DNA from 4 places in the Streptomyces zhihengii genome. Region 3 is predicted to be linked to each of the others. Evidence: riboswitches for the same ligand, from Rfam matches in the RefSeq annotation. Region 3 holds a riboswitch; each other region holds the start of a gene.
What was found. A riboswitch is a leader RNA that binds a small molecule or an ion and turns the genes downstream of it on or off. The one in region 3 is predicted to bind cobalamin.
Positions count from the first base shown of each region.

Region 1: another riboswitch for cobalamin. It lies ahead of JE024_RS33625 ((2Fe-2S) ferredoxin domain-containing protein); the one in region 3 lies ahead of JE024_RS31710 (energy-coupling factor ABC transporter permease).
Region 2: another riboswitch for cobalamin. It lies ahead of JE024_RS12000 (ribonucleoside-diphosphate reductase subunit alpha); the one in region 3 lies ahead of JE024_RS31710 (energy-coupling factor ABC transporter permease).
Region 4: another riboswitch for cobalamin. It lies ahead of JE024_RS08825 (ABC transporter substrate-binding protein); the one in region 3 lies ahead of JE024_RS31710 (energy-coupling factor ABC transporter permease).

Region 1 is NZ_JAFEJA010000002.1:1,409,607-1,411,794, forward strand. Features, by position in the region: gene JE024_RS33620 (SDR family NAD(P)-dependent oxidoreductase) at 1-783, opposite strand, end outside; cobalamin riboswitch at 1,046-1,232, shown strand; gene JE024_RS33625 ((2Fe-2S) ferredoxin domain-containing protein) at 1,275-1,679, shown strand; gene JE024_RS33630 (dienelactone hydrolase family protein) at 1,950-2,188, shown strand, end outside.
Region 2 is NZ_JAFEJA010000001.1:2,937,572-2,939,759, reverse strand. Features, by position in the region: gene JE024_RS12000 (ribonucleoside-diphosphate reductase subunit alpha) at 1-876, opposite strand, end outside; cobalamin riboswitch at 1,014-1,138, opposite strand; gene JE024_RS11995 (GNAT family N-acetyltransferase) at 1,203-1,700, opposite strand; gene mctP (monocarboxylate uptake permease MctP) at 1,798-2,188, opposite strand, start outside.
Region 3 is NZ_JAFEJA010000002.1:906,945-909,132, reverse strand. Features, by position in the region: gene dhaL (dihydroxyacetone kinase subunit DhaL) at 1-148, shown strand, start outside; gene JE024_RS31715 (PTS-dependent dihydroxyacetone kinase phosphotransferase subunit DhaM) at 145-558, shown strand; cobalamin riboswitch at 729-955, shown strand; gene JE024_RS31710 (energy-coupling factor ABC transporter permease) at 985-1,686, shown strand; gene JE024_RS31705 (energy-coupling factor ABC transporter substrate-binding protein) at 1,683-2,108, shown strand; gene cbiQ (cobalt ECF transporter T component CbiQ) at 2,115-2,188, shown strand, end outside.
Region 4 is NZ_JAFEJA010000001.1:2,168,391-2,170,578, forward strand. Features, by position in the region: gene JE024_RS08825 (ABC transporter substrate-binding protein) at 1-862, opposite strand, end outside; cobalamin riboswitch at 923-1,126, opposite strand; gene JE024_RS08830 (LacI family DNA-binding transcriptional regulator) at 1,222-2,188, opposite strand, start outside.

The sequences.
Region 1 (2,188 bases), 500 kb from region 3:
CGAGTCGACGTAGCCCCCGTCGACCCGCAGCGCGCCGCCCGTCGTCGCCGAGGCGAAACCGGAGGCGAGGTAGACGACCAGGTGCGCGATCTCCTCGGGCTCGATCAGCCGCTGGATCAGCGACTGCGGCCGGTGCTCCCTCATGAAGACCCGCTGCGCCTCGTCCCAGGGGAGGTCCGGGCCGACGAGTTCGCGGACGAAGTCCTCGACCCCTCCGGTGTGCGTGGGGCCCGCGATCACCGAGTTGACCGTCACGCCCGTGCCCGCCGCCTCCTTGGCGAAGCCCCGGGTGACGGCCAGCAGGGCGGTCTTGGTCGCGCCGTAGTGGATCATCTCGGCCGGGGTCACCACCGCCGAGTCGCTGGCGATGTTCAGCACCCGGCCCCAGCCGCGGTCCGTCATCCCCGGCAGGCAGGAGCGGATGAGGCGGACCGCCGACAGCACGTTCACGTCGAAGTAGCGCCGCCACTCGGCGTCGTCGATCTCCAGCGCCGGCCGCGCCCCGAAGACGCCGAGATTGTTGACGAGCACATCGACCCGGGGGAGCCGCCCCAGCACGTCCCCGGCCCCCTCCTCCGTGGCCAGATCCCCCGGCGCGGCCACGAAGTCGCCCTCCGGTACCTGCCCGCGCAGCCGCTCGACCGCCTCCCCAGTCCGTCCGGCATCGCGTCCGTTGACGGCGACACGCGCGCCGGCCGCCGCCAGACCGGCGGCGATCGCCGCCCCGATCCCCTGGGTCGACCCGGTCACCAGGGCCGTCTTCCCGCCGAGGTCGATCTGCATCGCGACTGCGCTCCTCACATGGTCGGATCCGCCGGGAGGCCCGGTGCACCCGTCCGGAGCCGGCGGGGTGGTGCGGTGCGCCCTCAATTGAGTCACCTCCGCCCCGGGCCGTCGCCGCCGACACGCGAACACAACCGCCGACACGCGAACAGCGGCGCCGGCACCCGAACACCGCGCGGGCGAACACCGCGCGGGCGAACACCGCGCGGGCGCATGCGCGTCGGCCCCTGTGCCCACGTCCGCCGGCCTCCGTTCCGGCTCAAGATCGCGGATGAGATGATGCCCGGCGACAAGGCGACGGCGGACGAGGAAGCCGGTGTGAATCCGGCGCGGTCCCGCCACTGTGATCGGTGAGCCGGTCCCGACGAGCCCCTGCCCGCACGGGCGGGAAGGCGGCGGACGGGCACGGACCCGAGAGCCAGGAGACTCACGCGGTCGCCTCCTCCACGAACCACCGGGGCGGATCTCCCCGGAGAGAGGGACGGTGCGCCATGCCCGCCACACCCACCGGAGCGACGACCGGCGAACCCGCGCGCAGGACGGGCGGCGGACCCGTGCCGTGCCGCGTCGTCGTCTGCCGCGACTGCTGCTGCGGCAGCTCCAAGGTGCGGGGCGTCGACCACGCCGCCCAGACCGCACGCCTGCGCCAGGCCGGGCCGGTGAGCGTCTCCGACTGCCTCGACGTGTGCGACCAGGCCAATGTCATCGTGGTCCGGCCCTCCGCCGCGGGCAGGGCCGCCGGCGGGCGCCCGGTCTGGCTCGGGCTGGTCAACGACGCCGCGGCGACGGAGGACGTCGTCGCCTGGGTCCGCGCCGGCGGCCCCGGCATCGCACCGCTGCCGGACATCCTCGACCTGTACACGTTCACCCCGCCCGGCCGCCCGGCGGTCTCCTGACGCCACCGCCGTGTCCGCCGCAGGCGCGGCGGACACCCGGCTCGGTGTCCTCGGCGGATGCCGGGCGTCGTCCGGGGCCCGGGGCGGGTTCTGCCGGCGGCGGAACACCGCCCGGACGGGGCCCGACGATCACTACGGTCCCTTCCCATGACGACGAGGACGACGAGGACGACACAGGCGACCGGGGCGACGCAGACGGCACGGGCGGCACGGGCGGCACGGACGACGGTGACGACGCGCACGGTCGCGTACCCGGCCGACGGTCTGACGATGACCGGGCACCTCGCGCTCCCGGCCGGTGCCGACCGCCGGCCCGCGGTGCTGCTGGGACCGGAGGGCACGGGGCTCAGCGACGTCGAACGCCGCCGGGCCGATGCCCTCGCCGAGCGGGGATACGTGGCGCTGGCCTTCGACCTCCACGGCGGGCGCTATCTGGGCGACCCCGAGGAGATGCTGGCCCGGTGCCTGCCCCTGCTCGACGACCCCGACCGGATGCGGGGCATCGGCCG
Region 2 (2,188 bases), on a different contig from region 3:
GCCGCCCTGGTTCACGGCGGCGACGGAGGCGTCGAGCGTCTTGAGGAACGGCACGATGCCGTTGGAGTGCCCGTTGGTGCCCCGGATGAGCGAACCGCGGGCGCGGACACGGGAGTAGGAGATGCCGATGCCGCCGGCGTGCTTCGACAGCCGCGCGACCTGGTGGTACCGGTCGTAGATGGAGTCCAGCTCGTCCAGCGGGGAGTCCAGCAGATAGCAGGACGACATCTGGGGGTGGCGGGTGCCCGAGTTGAAGAGGGTGGGGGAGGACGGCAGGTATTCGAGCCGGCTCATCAGCCGGTACAGCGCGCCGACCTCGTCCAGGGCCCGCGGGCCGTCGTCCTCGGCGAGACCGGCCGCGACCCGCAGCAGGAAGTGCTGGGGCGTCTCGACGACCTTGCGGGTGAGGGGGTGCCGCAGCAGGTAGCGGCTGTAGAGGGTGCGCAGGCCGAAGTAGCCGAAGCGGTCGTCGGCCACCGGGTCGATCAGCGCGTCCAGCCGGGCGGAGTGCCGCGCGACGAGGGCCGCCGTGCGGTCGGCGATCAGGCCCTCGCGGTGTCCCACCGCAACCGACGCCGAGAACGACACGGCACCCTCGCCCGCGGCCTCCTCGGCGATGGCACGGGCCAGCAGCCGGGCGGCGAGCCGGGAGTACGCCGGGTCCTCGGAGATCAGACCGGCGGCGGCGTCGACGGCCAGGGAGCGCAGCTCGGCCTCGTCGGAACCGCTGTGGCGGCCGCGCAGCGCGGCGGCGGCGACCCTGCCGGGGTCGGTGTCGGGCAGGTCGGCCGTCAGCTCGGTCAGGGTCCGCAGCAGTGCGGTGCCGGGGCCGTCGTGCTGCGTGGCCGATACCGGATCGGCGGGCGCGATGGTCACGGTGGTGCTCTCCCTCGCTCGGCTCCGAACGGCGCGAGGAGGTGGCAGGGCCGTGGCGGGACATGCCGGGACGGCACCGCGCACGGCGTCCACCGGCCCAACCGCGAGGCCCGGACGTCTGGGCACCCGGATCGGTCGAGCCGGGCGCACCGTCGGCAGGTCCTCGGACTCGCGGGTACGACAAAGCGCACCACAGCACACCGTTGCGGGACAGTTCCGGATTCGCACCGGATTCCCCTGCGGCGACAGCGAGATGAGCATACATGTGGGGGCGGGGTGCTGAGTGTGCCCCCACATGTTGTGTCCCCGGCGTGCCGCCGAGGGGTTCAGAGCTCCAGCGCGTACGTCAGCAGCGGAACCGACGGGATGGGCGACCAGTCGCGATCGGGGGTGCGGACGAAGCCCATCCGGCCGTACACGCGGTGCGCCGTGTGCATCGCCGACTGCGTGGACAGCACCAGCCGCGCGCGTCCCAGCGCCCGCGCCCGGTCCACGCAGACCCGCACCAGCGCCTCGCCCGCGCCCCGTCCGCGGGCCTCCTCGGCGACGGCCAGGGTGCGGAACTCGGCCTCGCCCGGCCCCGCGACATCGGCGTAGGGCCCGGGCTCCGGGACGAACGCCACACCGCCGAGGAGCCCGCCGCCCTCGTCCACGGCGACGTAGACCTCGGTGTGCGCCGCCCGCCCCGCGACGTCCCGCAGGACCTCCAGATAAGGGTCCTCCTCCCCGAAGTCGAGGAGGCCGCCCCGCAGGTACGCCTGCGCCGTCAGTTCCCCCAGTGGCCCGTACTCGCCCGGCTCGATCCGCCTGATGGTGATGTCCATGCCGGGCAGTGTGCATCAGGCGACGGCGGAGGGCCGCCGCATTTCCCCGCGCGGGCGCGGGGTGCGACGGCCCTCCCATGGCCGGTGGAGCGGTGGTTCAGTGACCGCCGGGCGCACCCGCGGTGGCGGGCGGGAGCTCGGTCTTGACGCCCGGGTCGCCCGAGTCCGCGGTGTAGTCGGACGGGCTGGTCTCGTCGACGCCGTCGGGGGCCTTCAGGGCCCGCAGGACGAAGGTGAGGACCACGGTGACCACGACGTTCAGCACGAAGGCCGTGAGGCCGATGTAGCCGATCTCGCCGATGCCGGGGATCTCGGCCGAGGAGCCGCCGAAGTGCTTCTGGGTGGGGCTCGCGACCCCGTAGGCGGCGGCCGTGCCGTAGACCATGCCGACGGCCCAGCCGCCGATCAGCGCCCAGCGGTGGAACCAGCGGGTGAACAGACCGCCCACCAGGGCCGGGAAGGTCTGGAGGATCCAGATGCCGCCCAGG
Region 3 (2,188 bases):
GGGCGCGCAGGCCACGGTGCCCCTCCAGGCGCGCAAGGGCCGGGCCAGCTATCTCGGGGAACGCAGCATCGGGCACCGGGATCCGGGGGCGACGTCGTCGGCGCTGCTGATCGCCGCCCTCGCGCAGGCGGCGGAGGAGGAGGCGTGAGCGGCGGGGACGGCCTGGTCGGCATCGTGCTCGTCTCGCACAGCGCGCGGGTGGCCGAGTCCGTGGCGGAGCTCGCCCGGGGGCTCGCGGGCGGGGGCGCGCTCGCGCCGGTGGCGCCCGCCGGCGGGACGCCGGACGGCGGCCTCGGGACGAGCGCCGAGCTCATCACCGCCGCCGCATCCGAGGTGGACGGCGGGGCCGGTGTGGCGGTCCTCGTCGACCTCGGCAGCGCCGTGCTGACGGTGAAGGCCCTGATCGCCGAGGGGGACGAACTGCCCGCCGGGGCCCGGCTGGTGGACGCGCCGTTCGTCGAGGGCGCGGTCGCCGCGGTGGTCACGGCCTCGGCCGGCGGGGACCTCGACGCCGTGGCGACGGCGGCGGCGGAGGCGTACGGCTACCGCAAGGAGTGACCGGGCACGGCGCCTTTCCGGCGGGCGCCCGGCCTCTCCCGGCGGCGCCTCGCGGCGGGGCGGCGCCGGGGAAGGCCCCGGCGGAGGGCGCGCGGCGCGCGGGGCGGGCGCGCGAGGGGTCGCGGAGAGCGCCCGGCCGGGAGCGGCTTGTGAGCCCGCTGGTCGGGGGACTACTGTCACGGGGCCTTGGTGTTCGGGAAACCGGTGCGGAACCGGTGCGGCCCTCGCCACTGTGATCGGGATGTCCGGCTCCACCTCCCCCTCCGGGGGAAGCCACTGGGACACCGCGGGAGACCGCGGCGCCTGGGAAGGCGGAGCCGGGTGTGACGTGTGCCCGGAAGACCTCCGGACACCGACGCCCGTCAGCCAGGAGACCGGCCAGGGTGCGTTGTCCATCCACGAGGTGCTGGAGAGGGTCTCCCAACCATGCATATAGCCGAGGGGTATCTGCCCCCGTTGCACGCCGTCGCCTGGGGCGCGGCGTCCGCCCCGTTCGTCGTCCACGGTGTCCGCGCCCTGACCCGTGAGGTCAAGGCCCATCCCGAGTCCACGCTGCTGCTCGGCGCCTCCGGCGCCTTCACGTTCGTGCTCTCGGCGCTCAAGATCCCGTCGGTGACGGGAAGCTGCTCCCACCCCACCGGCACCGGACTCGGGGCGATCCTCTTCAGGCCGCCGGTGATGGCGGTGCTCGGCACCATCACGCTGCTGTTCCAGGCGCTGCTGCTGGCGCACGGCGGGCTCACCACGCTCGGCGCCAACGTCTTCTCGATGGCGATCGTCGGGCCGTGGGCCGGCTACGCCGTCTACCGGCTGGCGCGCCGCGGCGGCGCGCCCCTGATGGTCGGCGTGTTCCTCGCGGCGTTCACGGCCGACCTCGTCACCTACTGCGTGACCAGCGTCCAGCTCGCGCTCGCCTTCCCCGACCCGGGCACCGGTTTCCTGGGGGCGCTCGCCAAGTTCGGCGGGATCTTCGCGGTGACGCAGATCCCGCTGGCGGTCAGCGAGGGGCTGCTGACCGTGCTGGTGATGCGGCTGCTCGTCCGGTCCAGCAAGGGCGAACTGACCCGTCTGGGCGTGCTGGTGACCGGTGGCGCCCGCGGCGCCGCGAAGGAGGCGGGGGTCCGATGAGCCGTAACGCGAAGATCAACACGCTGCTGGTCCTGATCGTGGTGGCGCTGGCCGTCCTGCCGCTGGCCCTCGGGCTCGGGGACCACAAGGAGGAGCCGTTCACGGGCGCCGACGCGCAGGCCGAGACGGCGATCACCGAACTGGAGCCGGACTACGAGCCCTGGTTCTCGCCCCTGTACGAACCGCCGTCCGGCGAGGTGGAGTCCGCGCTGTTCGCCGTCCAGGCGGCGCTCGGCGCGGGCGTCCTGGCGTACTACTTCGGGCTGCACAAGGGGCGCCGCCAGGGGGAGGCGCGCGCGGCGGCGGCCGCCGCCGCGGATCCCGGCGCGGGTGACGCGGGTGACGCGGGTGACGCCGCGTCCGGCGGGGCCGGGGTCGCGGACGGCACCGCGCCCGGCGGCAGCACGACGGCCGCTTCCTGACCGGCGGTGCTGCCGATCGACGCGGCGGCGCACAGCAGTCGCTGGCGCCGCCGCCATCCCCTGGAGAAGGCCGTCCTCGG
Region 4 (2,188 bases), on a different contig from region 3:
CGGCGGTCTGGGACTTGCGGGTGAGGTCGCCGAGGACGATGACGTCGGGGTCCCGGTCGGCGACGGTCTCCCAGTTGATCTGGGGCCATTCGTCGTGGGTGTCGGTGAAGGCGTTGCGGGCGCCGACCGCGCGGGTGATGGCGCCGGGGGCGCCGCAGCAGCCCGCCAGGTAGGGGGACTGCGCGTTGGCGAACCAGTACATGAGGGAGACGTCCGCGGCGTCCAGGCCGGCGGTGGCCGCGCGCACCCGCTCCTGGAGCCGGGCGACGAGGTCCTCGCCGCGTTCCTCGACACCGAAGGCGCGGGCCAGGTCGCGTATCTCGCCGTACACGTCGGCGAGTTCGAGGGGGCGGCTGCGGGAGCCGTCGCCGCCGGCCGCGTTGTCCTTGCCGGCGGCGCAGTCGGTCGGCGAGACGTAGACGGGGACGCCGAGCTTCTCGAACCGCTCGCGGGTGGCGACGCCGCCCTTGCCGACGGTGGACTCGAACGAGGCGGTGACGAAGTCGGGTTCGGCGTCGAGCACCTTCTCGAACGAGGGGTTGTTGTCGGCGAGGCGCGGGACGGAGGCGTTCGCCTTCTCCAGGCCCTTCATCACGGGGTCGGTCCAGGTGGCGGTGCCCGCGAGCCGGTCGGCCAGGCCCAGGGAGAGCAGGATCTCGGTGGTGCCCTGGTTGAGGGAGACCGCGCGGGCGGGGGGCGCGGTGAGTGTGACGCGGTGACCGCAGTTGTCGACGGTGCGCGGGTATCCGCCGGCGGACGCGGCGCCGCCGGGGCGCTCGTCACCGCCGCCCGCGCCGCACGCGGTCAGCAGCAGGGCGGGGAGGAGCAGGAGGGCGGTGGGACGGAGGGTGTTACGGGGCACGAGGTCGCCTCGGGGGTCGGGGCTCGTACGCGGAGCCTGGCCTGTGGGTCCCTTCCCGCGGGGCGCGGGAAGGTGCCAGCAGGTCTTCGGACTCGGGTTCGTCCGGACGGAGCGCCTTCCCGGGAGGTGTGCCGGCCGTGCGGCCGTACGGTCTCCCAGTGGCGTGAGTGCCCCGCCCGTCCCCCTCACCGCTGCGCGTCAGTTCCGGATTCGCACCGGATTCCCTGGCCGTGGTGTGGCTCGACTGGCCCCGGCAGGCTATCAAGGCCCCGGAGGCGGCCCGCCGTGGCGTCGGTCACGCCCGCTCCGCGCCGTGGCACGGGCCGCGGGGCCGGGGCGGGGGCTCATGTGCGGTGCCGTCAGGAGGCGTCGCGGGGCCCGGCGGTGCTGCCCCGGACGACGAGCTGGGTGGCGAGTTCGAGGCGCAGGTGCTCGGCGGGCTCGCCGTCCATGATGCGCAGCAGGGTGTTGGCCGCCATGGCGGCCATGTCGAGCAGGGGCTGGCGGACGGTGGTGAGCGGCGGGTGGGTCCAGCGGGCGACGGGCAGGTCGTCGAAGCCGACGACGCTCATGTCCCCGGGTACGGCGAGGCCGCGGGCCCGCAGCACCTCGAACGCGCCGAGCGCCTGGAGGTCGCTGGCGGCGAAGACGGCGGTGGGCGGCGGGCTGCCGTCGGCCTCGGCGCGGTCGAGCAGCCGGGCCGTCTCGGCGCGGCCCGAGGCGTCGTTGAACTCGCCGTGCGGCACCCACTCCTCAGGCACGGGGAGTTCGGCCTGCTCCATGGTGGCCCGGAAGCCGTCGGCGCGGGCCCTGCTGCACAGGACGTGGCGCGGGCCCGCGAGGTGCGCGATCCGGGTGTGGCCCTGGGCGATCAGGTGCTCGGTGGCGCTGACCGCGCCGGCCCAGTTGGTGGCGCCGACGGTGGGCACGAGGGCGTCGACGCTGCCGACCGGGTCCACCAGGACGAACGGGACGTCCATCGCGGTGAGCCGGCGGCGCTGCTGGGGGGTGAGTTCGGAGACGACGAGGATGGCGCCGTTGCTGCGGCGGGCCGCCATCTGGTCGATCCACTCGCGGGTGTCGGAACTGCGCCCGTGCACCGCGGAGAGGACCATGCTGGCGCCGGCGGCGTGGAGCACCTCGTCGACCCCCCTGATGATCTCGACCGACCAGAGGCTGTCGAGTTCGTTGAGGACGAGGTCGACGACGGCCCCGCGGCGGCGCGCCGGGCGGCGCTGGTAGCCGAGCCGGTCCATGACGGCCTCGACGCGTTCCTTGGTGTCCGTGGACACGTCGGAGCGTCCGTTGAGGACCTTGGACACGGTG